One region of the Streptomyces sp. NPDC028419 genome, then DNA from elsewhere that is predicted to be linked to it. Evidence: riboswitches for the same ligand, from Rfam matches in the RefSeq annotation. Region 1 holds a riboswitch; each other region holds the start of a gene.
The links. A riboswitch is a leader RNA that binds a small molecule or an ion and turns the genes downstream of it on or off. The one in region 1 is predicted to bind cyclic di-AMP.

Region 1 (5,491 bases):
GGAGGCGGGGCGGCCGTCGGAGCCGATCCGGTCGAAGCGGACGGTCGCGATGAACTCGCCGCCGATCGTGGCCGCGAGGCCGACCCGGTCCACGTAGTCGTGGTGGGTGAAGCGGTGCACGTCCTTGGCGGACAGGCGGGGGTAGGGGGCGAAGAACCGGTAGTACTTCGACTCGTCCGAGACCTGCTCGTAGAAGCTGACCAGGCGGTCCGCGTCCTCGGTGGTGATGGGCCGGATCCGGGCGGTGCCGCCGTCGCGCAGCACGACGTCCGCTTCCCAGTGGGCCGGGTACGAGGGGTCCGACGCGGTGGTCATGGGGCCACCCTAGGCCCTGTCCCGGACGGAGGGCGGGCGGGGGACGGGCGGGCCGCGTGCGCGCGGCGCATTAGGCGGGCCGGGGCACATCGGTGCAAGCTGGGGAGGGTCCAACGGCAGGCCGAATGGGGTCGAACGTCGGCCCGAGCATTCTGAGTGCCGTGAGAGACTGGTCTAGACAACCGTAAGAACCTGAAGGGCATCACCATGGCAGAGCGCCGCGTCAACGTCGGCTGGGCCGAGGGCCTGCACGCTCGTCCCGCCTCGATCTTCGTCCGGGCGACGACCGCTTCCGGCGTCCCGGTGACGATCTCCAAGGCCGACGGCAACCCGGTCAACGCCGCGTCCATGCTCGCGGTCCTGGGCCTGGGCGCCCAGGGCGGCGAGGAGATCATCCTCGCGTCCGACGCCGAGGGTGCGGACGCCGCGCTCGACCGCCTGGCGAAGCTGGTCGCCGAGGGTCTCGAGGAGCTCCCCGAGACCGTCTGACCCCCGGGTCCGACCCCACGCACCACACACGGCGGAGCCGTGGCCCCCGCATTCCGGGAGCCACGGCTCCGCTGCTTTTTCGCAGGGTGCGGAATTCTCCGTACCGGAAATAGCGGGCCGTACTCGACCGCAGGAATATCCTCCCCATCCTTCCTATCCGGGAATTGTTAAAGTCGGCCGCTCGCCGTGTTTACGGCAGGTTGCGAAGTCCTCACGCGCAGCCGGTGCGCCCCCGCCGCCCGACCGGCGTGCGCCGCGGTGAGCGCGCGCGCCCGCTCCGCGTCGCCGCGCGCCACCGCGTCCACGATCGCGCCGTGCTCCGCCCAGGAGTCCACGGGCCGCGCCGGGGCGTCCACGGCGTACATCCAGGTGATCTTGTGCCGCATCTGCGTCAGCAGTGCGATCAGCCCGGGACTGTCGGAGGCCTGGGTGAGCGTCTCGTGGAACCACCCCCCGAGCGCCCGTAGATCCTCCCCCTGGCCCCTCCTGGCCCGTTCCTGGCCCAACCTGACCAGCCCGCGCAGCACCTTGAGGTGCGCCTCGCTGCGCCGCCGGGCGGCCCGGGCCGCCGCGAGGGGCTCCAGCAGCGTCCGGACCTCCAGGAGGTCGGCCGCCTCCTGCGCGGTCGGCTCGGCGACGCAGGCGCCCGCGTGCCGGCGCGTGGTGACGAAGCCCTCGGACTCCAGGGTGCGCAGGGCCTCGCGGACGGGGACGCGGGAGACTCCGTAGCGGCGGGCGAGCAGCTCCTCGGTGAGCCGTGCGCCCGGGCCGAAGACCCCGGAGACGATGTCGTCGCGGATCGCCGTACATACCGCGTGCGCGGGAATTCGCAAGACCGGACCTCCACCGAATACCGTTTCCGCAGATTCCATTTCGCGACTCTATTGCAACACGCGATATTTTCCGAGGACGGGCGGAAATGAGCGGCCGGTGGACGCTCCCCGTCGCGCCCGCCGCCGCACAGCACGAAGGCCCCGGCTCGGGGAGCCGGGGCCTTCGGGAAGCTGCTGTGCGGGCGGGGTCAGATCGCGACGCCGCGGGCCCGCAGGTAGGTCAGCGGGTTGATGTCCGAGCCGTAGGACGGGCCGGTGCGGGCCTCGAAGTGCAGGTGCGCGCCGCTGACGTTGCCGGTGTCGCCCGACAGGCCGATCTGCTGCCCGGCGGTGACCTGCTCGCCGGCCGAGACGCTGAGGCTGGAGAGGTGCGCGTACTGGGTGTACGTACCGTCGTTGTGCTTGATGACGATGTTGTTGCCGTACGCGCCGCCGTTGCCGGCCTCGACGATGACGCCCGCACCCACGGCGCGGACGACGTTGCCCACGCCCGCGTGGAAGTCGATGCCGGTGTGGCTGCCGGAGGACCACATGCTGCCGCCCGCACCGTACTGGGTGCTGACGTACGAGCCCTCGAGCGGCAGGACGAAGGTGTTGAGGCGCTTGCGCTCCTCTTCACGGTCCGCGCGCTCCTTGGCCTCGCGCTCGGCCTTGGCCTTCGCCTCGGCCATCCGCCGGGCCTCGGCGGCCTTCGTCTTGGCCTCGGCCTCGGCCTGCGCCTTGAGGGCGGCCGTGTCGGCGGCGTTGCGCTGGGCGTCGGCCTGCGCCTCGATGTCGCCGGCGAGGTCGTCGGCGACGACGACGGCCTTCATGCCGGAGTCCTGGGGAGTGCTGCTGCTGTGGTTGTCCGCGGCGAAGGCCGGGGCAGCGAGGGAGGCCGCGACGCCGGTGGCGGCGAGGGCGGCTATACCGGCGACGCCTGCGGTCTTCCGGCTCAGACGGCTGGAACCACGGTGCTTGCCGGAAGAGGCACGACTGCTGCCGAACGCCATGAAGGGGTTGATCCTTTCCTTCCCTCTCGCCTACCGGGTTAGCTGACGGGTTCGGAGCAGGAAGGTCTCCTACGGGCCCCCTCTTGCGAGGTGGTCCGATTCACCCCAGGGACTGTGGGTCCCCGGCTCCCCAGGCTCGCGCCTGACGGGGACTCGGCGATCGCTGTCCGGTGCCGCGAGTGCGGCTGTGACAACTGACGGACAGCACGGCCGACGCTAGGCGGATCATCAGGCAATCACCAAACACACGAGCCCCATTGTTACCTACGTCACGCGACATAGAAGCAACCTCTCCACCAAACGGACAAAAGGGGTTCCGGTGGACGAGCCACCGAAACCCCTTGCGGGACGCCGTCAGTTCACGTCCCGTTCGTCCTGTACGGCCCGTTCGGTCCGCCCAGTCGCTCGGTCCGCCCGGTCCGTTCGACCTCAGTTGGCGACGACGCTCACGTCGCCGATGCCGAGCGCGCGCACCGGCGCCTCGATCTGGGCGGCGTCACCGACCAGCACCGTGACGAGCCGGTCCACCGGGAAGGCGTTGACGACGGCCGAGGTGGCCTCCACCGTGCCCGTCTCGGCCAGCCGCGCGTACAACTGCGCCTGGTAGTCGTCCGGCAGCTCCTGCTCGACCTGGTCGGCCAGGGTGCCGGCGACGGACGCGGCCGTCTCGAACTTGAGCGGCGCCACGCCCACCAGGTTCTGCACCGCCACGTCGCGCTCGGCGTCGGTCAGTCCGCCCTCGGCGAGGGTGCGCAGCACCTTCCAGAGGTCGTCCAGCGCCGGACCCGTGTTCGGGGTGTCCACCGAACCGCTGATGGCGAGCATCGACGCGCCGGTGCCGTCCGCGGTGGACCGCAGCACCTGCCCGAAGGCGCGCACGCCGTAGGTGTAGCCCTTCTCCTCGCGCAGGACCTTGTCCAGACGGGAGGTCAGGGTGCCGCCCAGGCAGTACGTGCCGAGCACCTGGGCCGCCCAGACCCGGTCGTGCCGGTCCCCGCCGATCCGCCCGATCAGCAACTGCGTCTGGACCGCGCCCGGCCGGTCCACGATGACCACGCGGCCCGTGTCGTCCGCGGTGACCGCCGGCACCGGGAGCGGCGCGGCGGTGCCGCCCGTCCAGGTGCCCAGGGTGTCCGCCAGGACGGCGTCCAGGTCGATGCCGGTCAGGTCGCCGACCACCACCGCGGTGGCCGTCGCCGGGCGCACGTGGGCCTCGTAGAAGGCGCGCACGGCCGCCGAGTCGATCCGGGCCACCGTCTCCTCGGTGCCCTGGCGCGGGCGGGACATCCGCAGCGTGGCCGGGAACAGCTCCTGGGAGAGCTGCTTGGCGGCCCGGCGCTGCGGGTTGGCCAGCTCGTGCGGGATCTCGTCGAGCCGGTTGCGCACCAGGCGGTCGACCTCGGAGTCGGCGAAGGCGGGGGCGCGCAGCGCCTCGGCGAGCAGCCCCAGGGCCTTGGCCAGGCGGGAGGCCGGGACCTCCAGGGAGACCCGGATGCCGGGGTGGTCGGCGTGCGCGTCGAGGGTGGCGCCGCAGCGCTCCAGCTCGGCCGCGAACTCCTCGGCGGAGTGCTTGTCGGTGCCCTCGGAGAGCGCGCGGGCCATGATCGTGGCCACGCCGTCCAGGCCGGCCGGTTCGGCGTCCAGCGGGGCCGCGAGGTTGATCTCGACGGCCACCACCTGCTGGCCGGGCCGGTGGCACCGCAGCACGGTCAGGCCGGTGGCCAGCGCGCCGCGCTCGGGGGCCGGGAAGGCCCACGGCTTGGCCTCGCCGGGCTGCGGCTGGGGGTGGAAGGTCATCGTGACGGCTGCGGTGTCGCTCACTGCTCCGCCCCTTCGGTCTCGTCGTTCTCGGCGGCTTCCTCGGCGTCCTCGGCCGCGAGCGGCTCGTAGACGAGCACCGCGCGGTTGTCCGGGCGCAGTCGGGCCGCGGCCACGGCCTGCACCTCCTCGGCGGTGATGTCGAGGACGCGGCCGACGGCGGTGAGCGCCAGCTGCGGGTCGCCGAAGAGCACCGCGAAGCGGCACAGTTCGTCGGCGCGGCCGGCCACCGTGCTCAGCCGGTCCAGCCATTCGCGCTCCAGCTGGGCCTGCGCGCGCTCCATCTCCTCGGCCGTCGGGCCCTCGGCGGCGAACCGCGCGAGCTCCTCGTCGACGGCGGCCTCGATGTCGGGCACCTCGACCCCGCCGGAGGTCTTCACGTCCAGCCAGCCGAGCGAGGGGGCGCCGGCCAGGCGCAGCATGCCGAATCCGGCCGCCACGGCGCTCTGGTCACGGCGGACCAGGCGGTTGTGCAGCCGGGAGGACTCGCCGCCGCCCAGGATGGTCAGGGCCACGTCCGCCGCGTCGCAGTCGCGGGTGCCGTCGTGCGGGAGGCGGTAGGCGGCCATCAGCGCGCGGGCCGGGACCTGCTCGACGATCTCCTCGCGCAGCTGGCCGCCCATGGTGTCGGGCAGCGAGCCGTCGCGCGGCGGCTGCTTGCCGTCGTGGGCGGGGATGGTGCCGAAGTACTTCTCCACCCAGGCCAGCGTCTGCTCGGGGTCGATGTCCCCGACGACCGACAGCACCGCGTTGTTGGGCGCGTAGTAGGTGCGGAAGAAGGTCCGCGCGTCCTCCAGGGAGGCCGCGTCCAGGTCGGCCATCGAGCCGATCGGGGTGTGGTGGTACGGGTGGCCCTCGGGGTAGGCGAGCGCGGTCAGCCGCTCGAACGCCGTGCCGTAGGGGACGTTGTCGTAGCGCTGGCGGCGCTCGTTCTTGACGACGTCGCGCTGGTTCTCCATGGACTCGTCGTCCAGGGCGGCCAGCAGCGAGCCCATCCGGTCCGCCTCCAGCCACAGCGCGAGTTCCAGCTGGTGGGTCGGCATC
Region 2 (5,491 bases), on a different contig from region 1:
CGAGGAAACCGACTGGAGCAAGTACGGCCGCGGAAAGGACCCGCGCTGCGCGAATTGCATGGCGCACTGCGGGTACGAACCCACCGCCGTCCTCGCCACCATGGGCTCGCTGAAGGAATCCCTGCGGGCGGCCCGCGAGACGGTGGGGGGCAACCGGGAGAAGCGGCCGTGACGGCGGCCACGGGGGGCCCGGGCAAGGAGTTCGACCTGGGCTCCCTGCTGGCCGAGCGGGGCGGTGAGCGCTACGAACTGCACGCGCGCCACCTCAACCACCAGCTGCCGCGGATGCTCCACACCATCGGCTTCGACAAGGTCTACGAGCGGGCCGAGGGCGCCCACTTCTGGGACGCCGAGGGCAACGACTACCTCGACATGCTGGCGGGCTTCGGCGTGATGGGGCTGGGCCGCCACCACCCGGTCGTCCGGCAGGCGCTGCACGACGTGCTCGACGCGCAGCTCGCCGACCTCACCCGCTTCGACTGCCAGCCGCTGCCCGGGCTGCTGGCGGAGAAGCTGCTGTCGTACAGCCCCCACCTGGACCGGGTCTTCTTCGGCAACAGCGGCACCGAGGCCGTGGAGACGGCGCTCAAGTTCGCGCGCTTCGCCACGGGCCGGCCCAGGATCCTGTACTGCGACCACGCCTTCCACGGGCTCACCACCGGCGCGCTGTCGGTGAACGGGGAGGCGGGCTTCCGGGACGGGTTCGCCCCCCTACTGCCCGATACGAAGATCGCGCTCGGGGATCTGGCGGCCCTGGAGCGCGAGCTGGCGCGCGGTGACGTGGCCGCCTTCGTCGTCGAACCGATCCAGGGCAAGGGGGTCCTCCAGGCCCCGCCCGGCTTCCTGCGCGCCGCGCAGGAGCTGCTGCACCGGCACCAGGCGCTGCTCATCGCGGACGAGGTGCAGACCGGCCTCGGCCGGACCGGGGAGTTCTACGCCTACCAGCACGAGGCGGGGGTGGAGCCGGACCTGGTCTGCGTGGCCAAGGCGCTGTCGGGCGGCTACGTGCCGGTCGGGGCGACCCTGGGCAAGGACTGGATCTTCAAGAAGGTCTACTCGTCCATGGACCGGGTGCTCGTGCACTCGGCCAGCTTCGGTGCCAACGCGCAGGCGATGGCGGCCGGGCTCGCGGTGCTCTCCGTCATGGAGAACGAGTCGGTGGTGGCGAACGCCCGCGCCATGGGCGACCTGCTGCGCGGGCGGCTCGCGGCGATGGTGGACGAGTACGAGCTGCTGCACGAGGTGCGCGGCCGGGGGCTGATGATCGGCATCGAGTTCGGCCGCCCGTCCTCGCTCGGGCTGCGCAGCCGGTGGACCATGCTCCAGGCCGCCCGCAAGGGGCTCTTCGCGCAGATGGTCGTCGTACCGCTGCTCCAGAAGCACCGGATCCTGACCCAGGTCTCCGGCGACCACCTGGAGGTGATCAAGCTGATCCCGCCGCTGATCGTGGACGAGGCGGACGTGGACCGCTTCGTGGGCGCCTTCCGGGAGGTCATGGACGACGCCCACGGCGGGGGCTCCTTGATGTGGGACTTCGGCAGGACCCTGGTCAAGCAGGCCGTCGCGAACCGCTGACGGCCCGGCCGGGCCCGGCCGGTCAGGCGGGTCGGGCCGGTCGATCGAGGTAGTGGTCGCGCAGCCGGTCGAGGGTCTCGGGCGTGAGCCCGAGGCCCTCGGCGAGGTAATGGTCGAGGCTGCCCCAGATCTCCTCCAGGGTGTCGAAGGCCGCGAGCAGGTACTCGGCGCGCGCGTCGAACAGCGGGGCGAGCAGCTCCATCACCTCGGGGGAGCGGGCCTCGGCGGACTCGCTGCTGCGACGCACCTTGTAGCGCCGGTGCGGGGCGTTCGACTCCAGGTAGTCCGCCACGATCGCCTCGCGCTCGACGCCGAGCGCGAGCAGGGTGATGGCGATCGACAGACCGGCCCGGTCCTTCCCGGCCGCGCAGTGCATCAGCACCGGCACCTCGCCCTGGACGAGCGCCTGGACGACCTGGCGGTGCTCCGCGGTGCGGTTCGTGACGATCTCCCGGTAGGAGTTGGCCATCCGCAGCGCGGCCTTGCCCTCGCCGAGGACCTGGCGCAGCTGGTCGAGGTCGCCGTCGCGCACCATCCGCCAGAACTCCGTACCGTCCGCCGGGTCGGAGAGCGGGAGGTTGACGTTGCGGACCCCGGGCAGCTCGACGTCCGGGCCTTCGAGCGCGTGATCCGCGGCGTTGCGGAAGTCGAAGATGGTGTGCAGCCCGAGCGAAGCGAGGAATTCCGTATCGGTTTCGGTGGCATGTGCCAGATGTCCGCTTCGGAAGACCTGTCCCGCTCTGACCCTCCGTCCGTCCGTGGTCGGGAGTCCGCCCACGTCACGGAAGTTGCGCACTCCGGTCAGCTCCGGCTCCGTGGACGGGGCCTGGGGTATCTGCTGGGTCACGGGGACTCCTCCGTATCGTCGCGGCATGTCCGAATTACACTAGTTGAGCGCAACTTGCCATAAGGGACGGGGAGATCGGATCGCCCCCGTGAGCAGGATCATACGGTCACCGTGAGTGTGTGATCACGAAAGTCGAATTGCCTTGTGGGGGCGGCCGTTGTCGTGGCGGATTCGACGGAGGGTGACCGGAATTCCGTCGATCCCTCACCCGGGCCTTTCCCGTGGGGAATTCGCGGCTTGTTCCGGGGGGCCGGACGGAATACCTTCGCGTCGACCCGGATGGACCGCCTAATCCTGCCACCATCCGAAACCGCACCCGACGATCCACACGCCCGGCAGGAGCGGGGGAACCAGGTAAGCCGCCGTCACCGGAATGGATCTTTTCCTCCGGACGGCTCGGGGTGAAGCCGTACGCGTACGGCCGGACATCTCCAGTCCGAACCCGACAGCTCACCTCGCAGGCGACGGAGAGGAATTCGCCATGCCCGCAAAGGGAAAGCACCGCCGCCCGAAGTCCAGCCCGATAGCCCGCGGACTCGTCGTCGCGGGCACCGGGAGCGCGGCGCTCGCGCTGCCGCTGATGGGTGCCACGGGCGCGCACGCCGCGACCGGCTCGACGGCCGCGACCGCTGCGACGGCCGGCCCGGCCACCGCTGTTGAGACCCAGGCGCCCCCGGCTCAGGCGCCGGCCGCCGCGTCGCCGACCTCCTCGGTCTACACCGTGGTCCCGGGCGACTACCTCTCGAAGATCGCCGCGGAGCGGCACCTGAGCGGCGGCTGGCAGCAGGTGTACGCGGACAACCGCGAGGCCGTCGGCTCCGACCCGTCGCTGATCCACCCGGGGCTGAAGCTGACCCTGGGGGCGCGGGCGCAGGAGCAGGCCCCGGCCCCGGCCGAGGAATCCGCTCCGGTCGAGGAATCCGCTCCGGCGGCGGACGCGGGCTCGGATGAGGGCGCGAGTGACGCGGGCGCGAGCGACGAGAGCGCGAGCGACGAGGGTACGGACGACGAGGGGACGAGCGGCAAGCCCGCGCAGGGCACCGGCAGCGGTACGGGCAAGGGCTCCGGTTCGGGCACCGCCTCCGCCTCCGGCTTCGCCGCTCCGGTCTCCGCCTCCATCACCACCCAGTACCGGGTGAGCGGCAGCATGTGGTCCAGCGGTCACCACACCGGTGTCGACTTCGCCGTGGGCACCGGCACCACCGTCCGCGCGGTCGGCGCGGGCACCGTGGTCTCCGCGGGCTGGGGCGGCGCGTACGGCAACGAGGTCGTCATCCGGCACGCGGACGGCCGCTACTCGCAGTACGGCCACCTGTCCCAGCTGTCGGTGTCGGCCGGCCAGAGCGTCGGCGGCGGCCAGAGCATCGGCCTGTCCGGCTCCACGGGCAACGTCACCGGCCCGCACCTGCACTTCGAGATCCGCACGGGCGCCGGCTACGGCACGGACATCGACCCGCTGGCCTACCTCCGCTCGAAGGGCGTGAACGTCTGATCGGCGACAGCCGTTCGGCACGAGGAGGGGCCGGGACCCGAGGGGGGGCCCGGCCCCTCTTTCCCGTACCCGCATGTCCCTGACACGGGTCTCACTTATTCCATACCCACCGGGTGGTATAGATCACGGTCCGTCAAGGGGTGGCTACGGTGGCGTAGGTCACGCCCTGGGGTGAAGGATGTCTTCTCGTGGCAGCGACGACAGCGATGACGACAAAGACGACGGCGAAGACGACGACGAAGACGAAGACGAAGGCAATGAAGACGGCATTCCAGGGCTTCGGCTCGTACGCGGCGATCGGGGACAGCTTCACCGAGGGCGTGGGGGACCCGGGCCCGGGGGAGATCTTCGTGGGCTGGGCCGACCGGCTCGCGGTGCTCCTGGCCGATCAGCGCGACGAGCACGACTTCCGGTACGCCAACCTCGCCGTGCGGGGCAAGCTCCTGGACCAGATCGTGGCGGAGCAGGTGCCGCGGGCCAAGGAGCTGGCGCCCGACCTGGTCACCTTCTGCGCCGGGGGCAACGACATCATCCGGCCCGGGAGCGACCCCGATGACGTGGCGGAGCGGTTCGAGGCGGCCCTGGCCGACCTCGTCGGGTCCGTCGGTCAGGTGATGATCACCACCGGCTTCGACACCCGTGGCGTGCCGGTGCTCAAGCACATCCGCGGCAAGGTGGCGACGTACTCGGCGCACGTGCGGTCCATCGCCGACCGGTACGGATGCCCGGTGCTCGACCTGTGGTCGCTGAAGTCCGTCCAGGACCGGCGGGCGTGGGACGACGACCGGCTGCACCTCTCGCCCGAGGGACACACCCGGGTCGCGCTGCGCGCCGCCCAGGTGCTGGGGCTGGACGTGCCCGCCGACCCGGACCAGCCGTGGCCCCCGCAGCAGCCGCGCGGCTCGGCCGAGGTGACCCGGGACAACATCCAGTGGGCGCGGGAGTACCTCGTGCCGTGGATCGGCCGGCGCCTGCGCGGCGAGTCCTCCGGTGACCACATGGAGGCGAAGCGGCCGGACCTGCTGCCGCTGTAACGGGGCCGGCCGGGGGACAGGAGGCCGACGGGCGGGAAGCGGAATCCTTCGGGGCCGGTGCGCGTTGGCATGGTGGTACTACGTACGACCCGCCCTGCCCACTTCCTCTCTGGAGGCGCCTTGACCGGCTCCGGCCCCGGCTCCCGTCCCTTGCGTCCACGGCTGCGCGCCATGCGGCCCGAAGCCTTCGGCGCGGATCCGTCCGGCGCTCGGCTGGAGCGGATCCTGCGCTCGCCGAACTTCGCCGACGGCGTCTTCCAGAATCCGGTCGGGGCCAGGACCAGGCCCTCCGGCTCGATGCTGGAGTTCGCCAAGATCTACTTCCACAAGGAGCAGCGCGTCCGGCGCAATCCCGGCGCGCCGGTCCCGGTGCATCCGACCACGCTGGCCGACCTGGCGAAGCCGCCGGTCAGCGGCCTGCGGCTGACCTGGATGGGGCACTCCAGCGTCCTCGCGGAGATCGACGGCCGCCGGGTGCTGTTCGACCCGGTGTGGGGCGAGCGGTGCTCTCCCTTCCCCTTCGCCGGGCCCAAGCGACTGCAC
Region 3 (5,491 bases), on a different contig from region 1:
GCGGTCCCTGATCACGGTGCCGAGCCGGACGCTGGTCGTCGTGGTCAGCGACTTCGAGGAGGGCCACGCGCTCGGCGGCCTGCTGGGCGAGGTCCGCGCCCTGGCCGACTCGGGGGCCCGCCTGCTGGGCTGCGCCGCCCTGGACGACACCGGTGCGCCCCGCTACAGCGTCCCCGTCGCGCAGCAACTCGTCGCCGCCGGAATGCCGGTGGCCGCCCTCAGCCCCCTCGCCCTGGCCCGCTGGGTCGGCGACCGCCTCCGTGGAGAGCGCGCGTGATCCCTGTAACCGCACCCGCACCCGCATCCGCATCCGCTGCCGTGCTCCCCCCGGTGGCTGCGGAGCTGTTGGCCGAGGCCGTCGGCGGGCTCTCCGCGCGGCTGCGCAAGCGGCTCGACGCCACCATCGAGGCCTGCGCGGCGGGCGATCCGCCGGCCGTCGTGGCGGCCGACGGGGAGGTCACCTACCGGTTCGGCGAGGACGCCCTGGTCACCCTGAGCCCCGGCCCCGCGCAGGCGATCACCACCGCCGACCAGGCCGTATGCAGCTGCCTCCTGAGCCCCCGCTGCCTCCACCGCACCGCCGCCCTCGCGGTGTCCCCGATCGCCGAGCCACCGCAGAGCGACCCGGCGGCCGTCCCGGAGCCCGAGCCGGCATCCGACCCGGAGCGTGCCCGCGGCCCGGCGACCACCGCCCCCGCCGAGCCGGAAGCGGGGACCGGGCCCGCGACCGACGGCGCGCCGCCGATCCCGCACCCGTCCCCCGAGCAGCTGGCCGCCGCCGCGGCCCTGTGGGAGGCGGCCGCCGCCGCGCTGGCGGCGGGAGTGCCCGCGGGCGGCGCCGTCGTACAGGCCGAGCTGCTGCGGGCCGCGCACACCGCGCGCCTGGCGGGCCTGCCACACGCCGAGGCGGCCGCCCTCCGGGTGGTGCGCGGGCTGCGCGCCGCCCGCGACCGCAGCGCCGCCCAGCGGCTGACCGAGCTGACGGGGGCCTTTCGCGAGCTGTTGCACACCGCCGCGCTCCCGTCCCCCGGCGGCTCCCGGCGCGCCTACCGGTCCGGCGGCAGCCTGCGCGTGTACGGCCTCTGCCGGGAGCCGGTGCTCTCGGCCACCGGACACGCGGGCGTGGTCACGCACCTCGTCGACGCCGATGGCGACCGGTTCACCCTCGCCGACGTCCGCCCCGGCGGGATCGGGCGGGCCCGGGGCGCCGCGAGCGCCTCCGTGTCCCTCGGCGGCGCCGTCCTCGACCACGCCGGCCTGGCCCGGGGCGCACTGCACGTGGTCGGGGCGACCGTGTCCGACGACGGCCGCCTCGGGTCGGGCCGGGGCGTACGGGCGACGCCGCTGCACGGGATCGACTGGAGCGAGGGACCGGCCGCCGCGCTCTTCGCCCGCCCGGCGGCCGAGGCCGTGGCGCGGGCCCTGGCCGATCCGGCAGCCGACCCGGGCCTGCTCGGATGCGACGTGCTGGTGGTGGCCGCGGCCGGCGACCGGCTGCTGGTCCGCGAAGTGGCGTCCGACGGCGCGGTACGTCCCGGCGCACCGCTGATCGCCCTGGTCCCCGCCCACCCGCATCCGGACCTGGCGCACACCGCGAACCTCCGCCGTCTGGCGGAGCGCCCCGGGCTGGCGCTGCGCGTGCTCGGCCGCCCCGACCCGGACCGGAGCGCGACCCTGCGCCCCCTGGCCGTCGGTCCGGTGCCGGGCTCGGCGTACACCCTGCGGCTGCCGCCGCAGTGGCTGGGCCGGGCCGACCTCGGCTACGACCTGCTCCAGGGGTCCCACCTCCCGGCCGGGGCCGGCGCGCCCGAACTGGCCGACGTACGCGACCGGGAGCCGGTACCGGACGCGCTGGGCGGGTCACCGCTGTGGCGGGTGCAACGGCTGTTGGAATCCGGGGTGGCGGGGGGCCGTCGGGCGGTGGCGGAGGCGGCGCGCGGTGAGTTCGCGCCGAACGGCGGTCGGGGGCCGCTGCGCCGGGCCGGCTTCGCGGGGGCCGAGGAGTTGGCCGCCGCGCTGACCGCCGAGGCCGACCGGCGGTCCCGGGACGTCTTCGGTCGTCTCGTCGATCCCGGCGCCGACCGCTACGCGTGGGCCTGGCTGGCCGCGGCCACCCATCTGCACGCCGCGCGGCGGTCGTTGGCGGCCGCGTCCTGGTCCGCTCAGTAGGCGCCGTTCACGTTGTCGATCGAGCCGTAGCGGGCGGCGGCGTAGTTGCAGGCGGCGGTGATGTTCGCGACCGGGTCGTAGGAGTCGGTCGCGGTACCGGGCACGTGGTACGCCCGGAAGGTGGGGTCGATGACCTGGAGGAGGCCCTTCGAGGGGATGCCCGCCGCCGCGTTGGAGTCCCAGTTGTTGATGGCGAGGGGATTGCCCGAGGACTCGCGCAGGACGTTGCGGCGAATTCCGTCGTAGGTGCCCGGAATTCCGTGCTGGGCCATGATGTCCAGCGACTGCCGGATCCAGCCGTCGAGATTGTTGGCGTACAGGGTCGTGGAACGCACGGATCGGTCGGCCCGCGCGGTCGCGGCCCCCGCATCGCGCCCGGCCGCCACGGTCTTCTTCGCCGAACCCGCCGTCGTGGAAGCCGCCTTCGCCGGTCCGCCGAGCGTCAGTTCGGTTCCCGGACGGATCACGGACGGGTCGCTGCCGATCGCCGCACGGTTGTCCGCGTAGAGCTTCTTCCAGCCGCCGCTCACGGAATGCGATTGGGCGATCGTGGAAAGGGTGTCGCCCGCGACCACCGAATAGGTGGTGGACGCCGCGGCCCGCGCGGAGAGCGCGGGAGCGGTGGCGGCGACGGCGGGGGCCGCGGTCGTGGCGGCGGCCGGCTGTGCGGCATCGGCGCCGGAAGCGCTGATCAGGGGGAGGGCGAGGGCCATGCCGCCGGTGCCCGCGACGGCGAGCAGGCGGGCGAGGGGGCTGGTCTTGGGACGGCGGTGCTTGCCCGATGCGGACATGGCGAATTCCTCTCCGTCGCCTGCGAGGTGAGCTGTCGGGTTCGGACGGGAGCTGTCCGGCCGCACCGTGACGCGGCCCGCCTCCGGACATGCCGAGGCATGACGAGGACGTGCGTGTCAGCGGTGCGACTTCACCCCGAGCCGGGCCGGACGATGCGTCCGGACCAGCGGCCTACCTGGTTCCCCCGCTCCTGCCGTACGTGAGTGGGATGGGTTCCCGGGTAGCGGCAGGATTCGGCGTTCCACCCGGATTGCGGTGACCGTAGAGGAGAGAAGAGGAGGGGAACAAGGGCTTGAATTCCGCGCAGTGATCGGTATATCGGAAACGGCCGGGAAATGGATCTCGCCCGGGCGGGTCGGGGAATGCCGCAATTCATTGCGGCGCCCGGAATCCAGCCTTCCGCTCCCCCCGCGGCGGGGGCCGCGACGGCCGCTCCCACGTGACTGACGTCACCGGCGAGCGGCCCGTACGGCATTCAAGGGCAAATCGCCCATTCAAGCTTCTTGGGGATTTCTTGCCGGGACGCGCGCCCGCCTACGCGGTGCGCTCCGCCAGCTCCTCCAGCCTGCGCAGCGTCTGACGCACCGAGGCGGCGCCGGCGGGCAGCAGCGGCAGCCGCACGTCGGGGGTGGGAATGCGCCCCTGCGCGTGCAGCACCCCCTTCAGGACCACCGGATTCGGCTCGGCGAACACGGCCGCCGACAGTCGGGCCAGCGCGTGCCCCAGCGCCCGCGCGCCGGACGCGTCCCCGGACCGCCAGGCCCGCACGAGCGCGGCGAAACGTTCCGTGGCCAGATGCGCCGAGGCCAGGATCGCGCCGCCCGCCCCGAGGGCGAGCAGGGGCGAGGCGTAGGCGTCGTCGCCCGCCAGGACCGTGAACCCGTCCGGCAGTGCGCCCAGCAGCTCCACCGTGTCCTGATCGATGCCGCCCACCGCGTACTTGACTCCCGCGACCCCCGGCAGCGCCCCGAGGGCCCGCAACGCCCCGGCGTCCAGCGGCTGACCGGTCCGGTAGGGGATGTGGTAGACGACCAGCGGTACGGGAGCGACCTCCGCGAGCCGCTCGAAGTGCGCCAGCACCCCCGCCGCCGAGGGCCGCACGAAGGACGGCACGGTCACCAGCGCGGCCCCCACCTCGGGCCACCGCCGCAGTCCCGCCAGCGCGACCTCGCTCGCCCGCGTGCTGCTGCCGCCCGCCCCGACGCTCAGGAACGCCCCGCGCTCGCGGCAGACCCGTGCGCACACCTCGGTCACCGCGTCGCGCTCCGCCGCGTCGAGGGAGGCGGCCTCGCCGGTCGTGCCGAGGGCGGTGATGCCGGTGGCGCCCGCCGCGAGCACCTCGTGGGCGAGCGACTCCAGGGCGTCCAGGGCGACCGCGCCGGACGCGTCGAAGGGGGTGACGAGCGGGACGTGCAGCCCCGCCAGCCCGTGGAGGCCGGGGAGCGGGGAGGGGTCGGGGAGCGGGGAAGGAGTGGGGAGGGCGGGAAGCGTGGAGGTGTCGCTCCGGGCCGTGTCCTGTGTGGTGTTCTGCGCCATGGGTACGAGGGTGGCCCGCCTCCGAGCCCCGGGTCCAGTTCGCATTTCCGTCCTGACCCGTAAGCTGAGCCGATGCTCGACGTACGCCGCCTGCGCCTGCTGCGCGAACTCGCCCGCCGCGGCACCATCGCCGCCGTCGCCGAGGCGCTGGCCTTCAGCGCCTCCGCCGTCTCCCAACAGCTCTCCGTCCTCGAACGCGAAGCGGGCCTGCCGCTCCTGGAGCGCACCGGCCGCCGGGTCCGGCTCACCCCCGCCGGCCAGCACCTGGTCGGGCACGCGGAAGCGGTGCTGGAACGCCTGGAACAGGCCGAGGCGGACCTCGCCGAGGCCCGCGACGGGCTGGCGGGAGCCCTGCGCGTCGGCGCCTTCCCGACCGCGACCCGGGCCATCGTCCCCGCCGCCCTGGTCACCCTCGCCCGGCGCCACCCGGCCCTGGAGGCGATGGTGTCCGAAACCGACCCCGCCGCCGTCGCCCACGCCCTGCGGGCCGGTGACCTGGACGTGGCGCTGGTCCACGAGTACGACTTCGTGCCCGCGCCCGTGGAACCGGGCCTGGAGACCGAGCCGCTGTGCCGGGAGGCGATGTACCTCGCGGAGCCGACCCCGCCGCCCGGCTCCCCGGCCCCGGACCACGCCCTCGGCCGGGGCGTCGCGCTGCGCGCCCACCGCGACGCGCCCTGGATCACCGCGACCCCGGGAACCCTCTGCCACGCCATGACCGTGCGCGCCTGCCAGGCCGCCGGGTTCACCCCGCGGGAGCGCCACCGGGTGGACGAGTTCGCGACCGTGCTCGCCCTGGTCGCGGCGGGGCAGGGGGTGGCCGTCGTACCGCAGCTCGGCGTGGCCGGATCCGCCGCGCCGGCGGGGGAAGCGGGCGCGCCGAGGGTGCCCGGGGTGCGCCTCACCCGGCTGCCGATGGAGCGGCGCACGAAGATCGCCTTCCGGAGCGGGGCCGCGGCGCACCCGGCCGTGGCCGCCTTCGCCGCGGCGCTGC
Region 4 (5,491 bases), on a different contig from region 1:
CGTGGAGAGGCCCTTGGTGTGCAGGACCTTCTTGAGGGTGTGGTAGACCTCGGCGCCCCAGCGCAGGGCCTCGGAGAAGGACTCCGCGCCGATCGGCGCGATCATGAACTCCTGGATGTCGACGTTGGAGTCGGCGTGCGACCCACCGTTGAGGATGTTCATCATCGGAACGGGCAGCAGGTGCGCGTTCGGGCCGCCGAGGTAGCGGAAGAGCGGGAGGTCCGAGGCCTCGGACGCGGCGTGGGCCACGGCCAGGGAGACGCCGAGGATCGCGTTGGCGCCCAGCGAGCCCTTGTTGTCGGTGCCGTCCAGGTCGAACATGGCCTGGTCGATCAGGCGCTGCTCGGTGGCGTCGTAGCCGACGAGCTCCGGGCCGATCTGCTCGATCACGGCGAGGACGGCCTTCTCGACGCCCTTGCCGAGGTAGCGGTTGGGGTCACCGTCACGAAGCTCGATGGCCTCGAATGCACCGGTGGAGGCGCCGGACGGAACTGCAGCACGGCCGGTGCTGCCGTCGTCGAGGCCAACCTCGACCTCGACCGTGGGATTGCCTCGGGAGTCCAGGATTTCCCGGGCTACGACGACGTCGATGGACGGCACGAGCATCTCCTTCTGGGATGTGACGCTGGGTGTGCGGTGGCGTGTCAGGCCGTGGGATGGCCTTGCCGCCTAGAGCCTAACCGGCTCCGGGCACTCGGCCAGCCGAGCAACCGCTCCGTGGGACGAAAAAGGGTCTGAATACCCCTCTTACGGGACATACGGAAGGGCTGGCGGGATGCCGAAGGATCCCGCCCCCGCCTGCACGAACGCCACCGCCCGGCGCGTCGGGGGGAGACGCGCCGGGCGATGGCGAATTATGCGTACCGCGAAGTCCGCGCGGTCCTACCGCGCGGCGTCACGGTCGGTGTCACCGCGCGGTGTTACCGCGGGATTCAGCTGAGCTTCAGCTTCTGACCCGGGAAGATCAGGTCGGCGTCCGGCACGGTGTCCTTGTTCAGCTCGTGCAGCTTCTGCCAGCCGCCCTTGACGCCGTTCGCCTGGGCGATGGTGCCGAGGGTGTCACCGGACTTGACCTCGTAGGAGCCGGTGCCCGTCTTGGGGGCCGCGGTCGACGGGGCGCTCTTGGTGGGGGCCGGGGTCTCGGCGCGCTCGGAGCGGGTGACCGGGGCCTCGGGGCGCTTGGTCTCCTGCTTCGGCTCGGCCTTCTTCTCGACCTTCTTCTCCGGCTTGGTCTGCTTGGGGGTCTCGGCCGAGCCGCCGTTGTAGGCGGAGTTCGACAGGCCCACGCCACAGGACGGCCACGCGCCCTTGCCCTGGCCCTTGAGGACCTTCTCGGCGATGGCTATCTGCTGCGCCTTGGTGGCCTGGTTCGCCTGCGGGGCGTACGCCTTGCCGCCGTACGCGGCCCACGTGGAGGACGAGAACTGCACGCCGCCGTAGTAGCCGTTGCCGGTGTTGATGGACCAGTTGCCGCCGGACTCGCACGCGGCGACGGCGTCCCACTGGGAGGCGGTCGCGGCGCTCGCGGCGCCGGCGGTCATCAGCGGAGCCGCCACGGCGACACCGGCGACACCGACGAGGGTGACGACACGGGTGGCCTTGGAGGCGCGACGGTGCTTGCCCTTGCCGGAAAGCAGCATGGTTTTCTCCTCACCGACGCCTGCGAAGTGAGCTGTCGGGTTCGGGCGGATGAGTTGCCCGGTCGCGCACCGAGGTGCGCGGCTTAACCCCAAGCCGGTTCCGTGACCATCTCTCAATGGCCGGTTCCGGCACTTACCTTGGTTCCCCCGCTCCTGCCTTCGGCGCTTGCGCGACGTGTTCCCTCCGTCCGCCGGCAGGATTCGGCGATGCGGTCGAAGGAGCCCGCGGTGGCGAGCGATTCAGAAGGTAGACAGGTCTCTCCCCGATGTTCAACGAGGGACATCGGGGAGAAACGGGCCCTACTTGCGCTCTCGGGACGGGTGTTTGCCCAGGTGGGAGCGGGGTTTTGGGCAGTCACCGAGCAGGACACGCCAGTTGAACGGAAGAGATGCATGTCTCATTTGCACGAAAGGGACATACCTGGCGATCTTCGCGCCCGAAGTGCCCCTATTTCTGGCTTAGATCGAGATTCTGCCCCGGGGTGATCAGGTCGGCGTCATGCCCGATGACCTGCTGATTGGCCTCGTAAAGGGCATTCCAGCCACCCTCGACCCCCTTGGCCTTCGCAATGTCCGTCAGATTGTCGCCGGCCTTCACCGTGTACGACGGGTCGGACGCCGCGTCAGAGCCGACCGGGGCCTCCGCGGCGGGCGTTCCGCGGTGCTTTCCACCGGCTCCGGCCGTTTCGCCCTGCGCAGCGGCCGCCGAGCCGGCCGGGGTCGTCGGGGTCGTGGAGGGCGTCGGGGCCGTGGGAACAGCGGTGTTGGACGGGGACGTCGTCGGACCGGTGGGGGCCGTCGAACCGCCGGGCACGGACGGGGCGGGCGTTCCCGTCGACCCCGCCGACCCCGTCGGGGCGCCGGGGCCGCCGGAAACCGGAGCCGGGTCCGGCATGACGGGCAGCACGGACGTCAGCGGGGACTGCGGCATCGCCGCGAAGTCGCCGGGCGCGCCGGTGGCTCCGGGGATGTGCCCGGTCGAGGTCGGCGTGGCCGCCGGGGCCGGCGCGCCGGCGAGCGAGCCGGGCGCGGGGGAGGCGGATCCCTCGGGTCGCACCGGGGTCGGCGCGACGGAACCGGAACGTCCGGGGACACCCGGGTCCACCGTGGCCGTCGGGCCGCCCCGGGTGAGCCCGGAGGACTCCCCGCACAGCGGCCAGGCCGTCGGTCCCTGCGCGGCGAGCACCCGCTCGGCGATGGTGATCTGCTGCGAGCGGCTGGCCAGGTCGGGGCGCGCCGCGAACTCCAACCCGCCCGCGTTCTTCCACTGGTCCAAGGTGAGCTGGAGTCCGCCGTAGGACCCGCTGCCGAAGTCGGCGCTCCAGGTCCCGCCGCTCTCGCACTCGGCCACCGAGTCCCAGGTGGTGGTCTCGGCCGCGCTCGCGCCGGAGGCGGCGAACAGTGGCAGGGCGAGTGCGGAGCCTGCGACTCCGGCGGTGACGACGAGTGCGGGGACCTGACGGGGGCGTCTGTGGCGGCCGTTCCCGGAACGCATGAGGGTGGACCTTTCGCGTGGCGGCGGGGGCGACGCGAACCTAGCCCGGTTCGAACGCTTGTCACAAGTCGATGATGCGCAGATCACGTCGAGGTCACAGAGTTGACTGTGCGTCAGCTGTGGCGCCCGGGACGGGTCATTCCGCTTCCGGAACGTTTGGGGTTGTGAACCTGACGGGAAGCGTGCGCAGGCCACGCATGATCAGTCCGCCGCGCCAGCGCAGCTCCTCGGGGGGAACGGCGAGTTCCAGATCCGGCAGACGCGTCAGCAAAGTCGCGAGGGCCGTCTGACCCTCCAACCGGGCCAGCGGAGCACCGATGCAGTAATGGATGCCGTGTCCGTATCCGAGGTGCTGGTTGTCGCTCCGCGAGAGGTTCAGGGCGTCCGGATCGTCGAACCGCGCGGGGTCGCGGTCGGCCGCCGCGAGCACGACGAGCACCGGGTCGCCCGCCGGGATGTCCTGGCCGCCCAGGGTCAGCGGCCGGGTCGCGTAGCGCCACGTCGCCAGCTCCACGGGACCGTCGTAGCGCAGCAGCTCCTCGATCCCGGTCTCCAGCAGGGCGCGGTCGCCGGCGGCGAGGGATTCCTGGAGGAGCGCGCGCTGATCGGGGTTGCGGAACAGCGCGTAGGTGCCGTTGCCGATCAGGTTGATGGTGGTCTCGAACCCCGCGAAGAGGAGCACGAAGCACATGGCGGTGGCCTCGGCCTCCGTCAGGTGGTCCCCGTGGTCGCTCGCCCGGATCAGGTCCGAGATGAGGTCGTCGCCCAGATCGTCCCGCTTGCGGTGGATCAGCTCGCCGAGGTAGGCGCGGATCTTCTTCACGGAACGGGCGACCCCGCCGCGCGGCCCGCCGCCGTGCCGGATCATCATCCCGGCCCAGTCGCGGAAGTCGTCCTGGTCCTCGCGCGGTACGCCGAGCAGCTCGCAGATGGCGTAGATGGGGAGCGGGAAGGCGAACTCGTGGATGAGGTCGGCCTCCCCCTTCCGCGCGAAGGCGTCGATCAGGTGGTCGGTCAACTCCTGCACCCTGGGGGCGAACTCGGCGACCCTGCGCGGGGTGAAGGCCTTCGAGACCAGGCGGCGCAGCCGGGTGTGGTCCGGCGGGTCGATGTTCAGCAGGTGGGTCATCAGGCCCGCGCTGCGCTCTCCCGGAATGCCCGTCTTGCCGGGCTCGGCGTGGTGCACCGGGTTCTTGCTCAGCCGCTGGTCGGCGAGGGCCTGGCGGGCGTCCGCGTACCGGGTGACCAACCAGGCCTCGACCCCGCTGGGGAGCGTGGTGCGGTGCACGGGCGCGTGCTCGCGCAGCCAGGCGTAGGCCGGGTAGGGGTCGGTCGCGAACTCCCAGGTGAAGAGTTCGGGGCCGCCGACGGGGTCGGCGACCGGGCAGCCCGCCACCGGGGCGGCGGGGGCGGCGGAGGGCTCGGCGGGGGTCTGCGCGGGAGGCTGCGCGGGGGTCTGCTGGTGCACCAGGCGACCGTACCCCGCCCCTCGCCGGTCATCCCATATGACTGGTTTTCCGCGGCTGGCCGTAGATCACCCTTCCCTTGACCCCGCCTTCGCGGCCACTCCTACTGTCGCTCTTGTGGATGTGAGGATCTTGAAGAGCAGCTTCGCCGTGGTGGAACGACGGGCCGAACACGCGGTCAAGTACTTCTACACCCACCTGTTCTGGCACAACCCCGACATCCGCGCCCTCTTCCCGGCCGAGCCCCGGGACATGGAACGCCAGCGCGACCGGCTCTTCGCCGCGCTCACCCACGTCATCGCGCACATCGACGACGAGGAGCTCGTCCCCTATCTCCGCGACCTCGGCCGCGACCACCGCAAGTTCCTCGCGGGCCCCGAGCACTACGACGCCGTCGGCACCAGCCTGCTCGCCGCGCTCGCCGAGGCCGGCGGCTCCGCCTGGACCCCGGTCGTCGAGAAGGCGTGGAGCGAGGCCTACCGGGCGATAGCCGACGTGATGCTCGCGGGCGCGGCCGCGAGCCAGGACCCGCCGTGGTGGGACGCGGAGGTGGTGCGGCACCTGCGCTACGGCGCGGACATCGGCGTGCTGACGCTGCGGCCGCACCTGCCGCTCCCCTATCTACCGGGCCAGTACGTCAGCGTGAGCAGCCCCCGGGTGCCGACCACCTGGCGCACCTACTCCCTCGCCAACGCGCCCCGCGCCGACCACACCCTCGACCTGCACGTCAGCCGGATCGAGGGCGGCCGCCTGAGCACCGCGCTGGTCCGGGACGTCGTGCCCGGCGAGGTGGTGCGGCTCGGCGCCGCGGGCGGCCGGGTCACCCTGCGCGCGGCGGACCGGCCCGCCACCTTCATCGCGGCCGGGACCGGTTGGGCCCCCGTGCGGGC

Region 2: it holds a riboswitch for cyclic di-AMP, as region 1 does, so the genes downstream of both, ACZ4UB_RS36110 (M23 family metallopeptidase) here and ACZ4UB_RS22745 (M23 family metallopeptidase) in region 1, are expected to answer to the same signal.
Region 3: it holds a riboswitch for cyclic di-AMP, as region 1 does, so the genes downstream of both, ACZ4UB_RS02515 (transglycosylase SLT domain-containing protein) here and ACZ4UB_RS22745 (M23 family metallopeptidase) in region 1, are expected to answer to the same signal.
Region 4: it holds a riboswitch for cyclic di-AMP, as region 1 does, so the genes downstream of both, ACZ4UB_RS06605 (transglycosylase family protein) here and ACZ4UB_RS22745 (M23 family metallopeptidase) in region 1, are expected to answer to the same signal.

Annotation. Positions count from the first base shown of each region.
Region 1 covers NZ_JBVHUE010000019.1:146,877-152,367, reverse strand. The annotation lists gene ACZ4UB_RS22760 (bifunctional acetate--CoA ligase family protein/GNAT family N-acetyltransferase) at 1-315, opposite strand, end outside; gene ACZ4UB_RS22755 (HPr family phosphocarrier protein) at 523-804, shown strand; gene ACZ4UB_RS22750 (GntR family transcriptional regulator) at 972-1,637, opposite strand; gene ACZ4UB_RS22745 (M23 family metallopeptidase) at 1,826-2,629, opposite strand; cyclic di-AMP (ydaO/yuaA leader) riboswitch at 2,642-2,798, opposite strand; gene ACZ4UB_RS22740 (M16 family metallopeptidase) at 3,059-4,426, opposite strand; gene ACZ4UB_RS22735 (M16 family metallopeptidase) at 4,447-5,491, opposite strand, start outside.
Region 2 covers NZ_JBVHUE010000049.1:5,563-11,053, reverse strand. The annotation lists gene hpnH (adenosyl-hopene transferase HpnH) at 1-172, shown strand, start outside; gene ACZ4UB_RS36120 (aspartate aminotransferase family protein) at 169-1,575, shown strand; gene ACZ4UB_RS36115 (tyrosine-protein phosphatase) at 1,598-2,422, opposite strand; cyclic di-AMP (ydaO/yuaA leader) riboswitch at 2,742-2,901, shown strand; gene ACZ4UB_RS36110 (M23 family metallopeptidase) at 2,904-3,914, shown strand; gene ACZ4UB_RS36105 (SGNH/GDSL hydrolase family protein) at 4,172-4,948, shown strand; gene ACZ4UB_RS36100 (MBL fold metallo-hydrolase) at 5,120-5,491, shown strand, end outside.
Region 3 covers NZ_JBVHUE010000002.1:27,976-33,466, forward strand. The annotation lists gene ACZ4UB_RS02505 (DUF5682 family protein) at 1-277, shown strand, start outside; gene ACZ4UB_RS02510 (hypothetical protein) at 331-2,169, shown strand; gene ACZ4UB_RS02515 (transglycosylase SLT domain-containing protein) at 2,163-2,960, opposite strand; cyclic di-AMP (ydaO/yuaA leader) riboswitch at 2,965-3,205, opposite strand; gene ACZ4UB_RS02520 (dihydrodipicolinate synthase family protein) at 3,496-4,497, opposite strand; gene ACZ4UB_RS02525 (LysR substrate-binding domain-containing protein) at 4,570-5,491, shown strand, end outside.
Region 4 covers NZ_JBVHUE010000004.1:89,622-95,112, forward strand. The annotation lists gene eno (phosphopyruvate hydratase) at 1-606, opposite strand, end outside; gene ACZ4UB_RS06605 (transglycosylase family protein) at 933-1,640, opposite strand; cyclic di-AMP (ydaO/yuaA leader) riboswitch at 1,643-1,815, opposite strand; gene ACZ4UB_RS06610 (transglycosylase family protein) at 2,089-3,135, opposite strand; gene ACZ4UB_RS06615 (cytochrome P450 family protein) at 3,272-4,531, opposite strand; gene ACZ4UB_RS06620 (globin domain-containing protein) at 4,725-5,491, shown strand, end outside.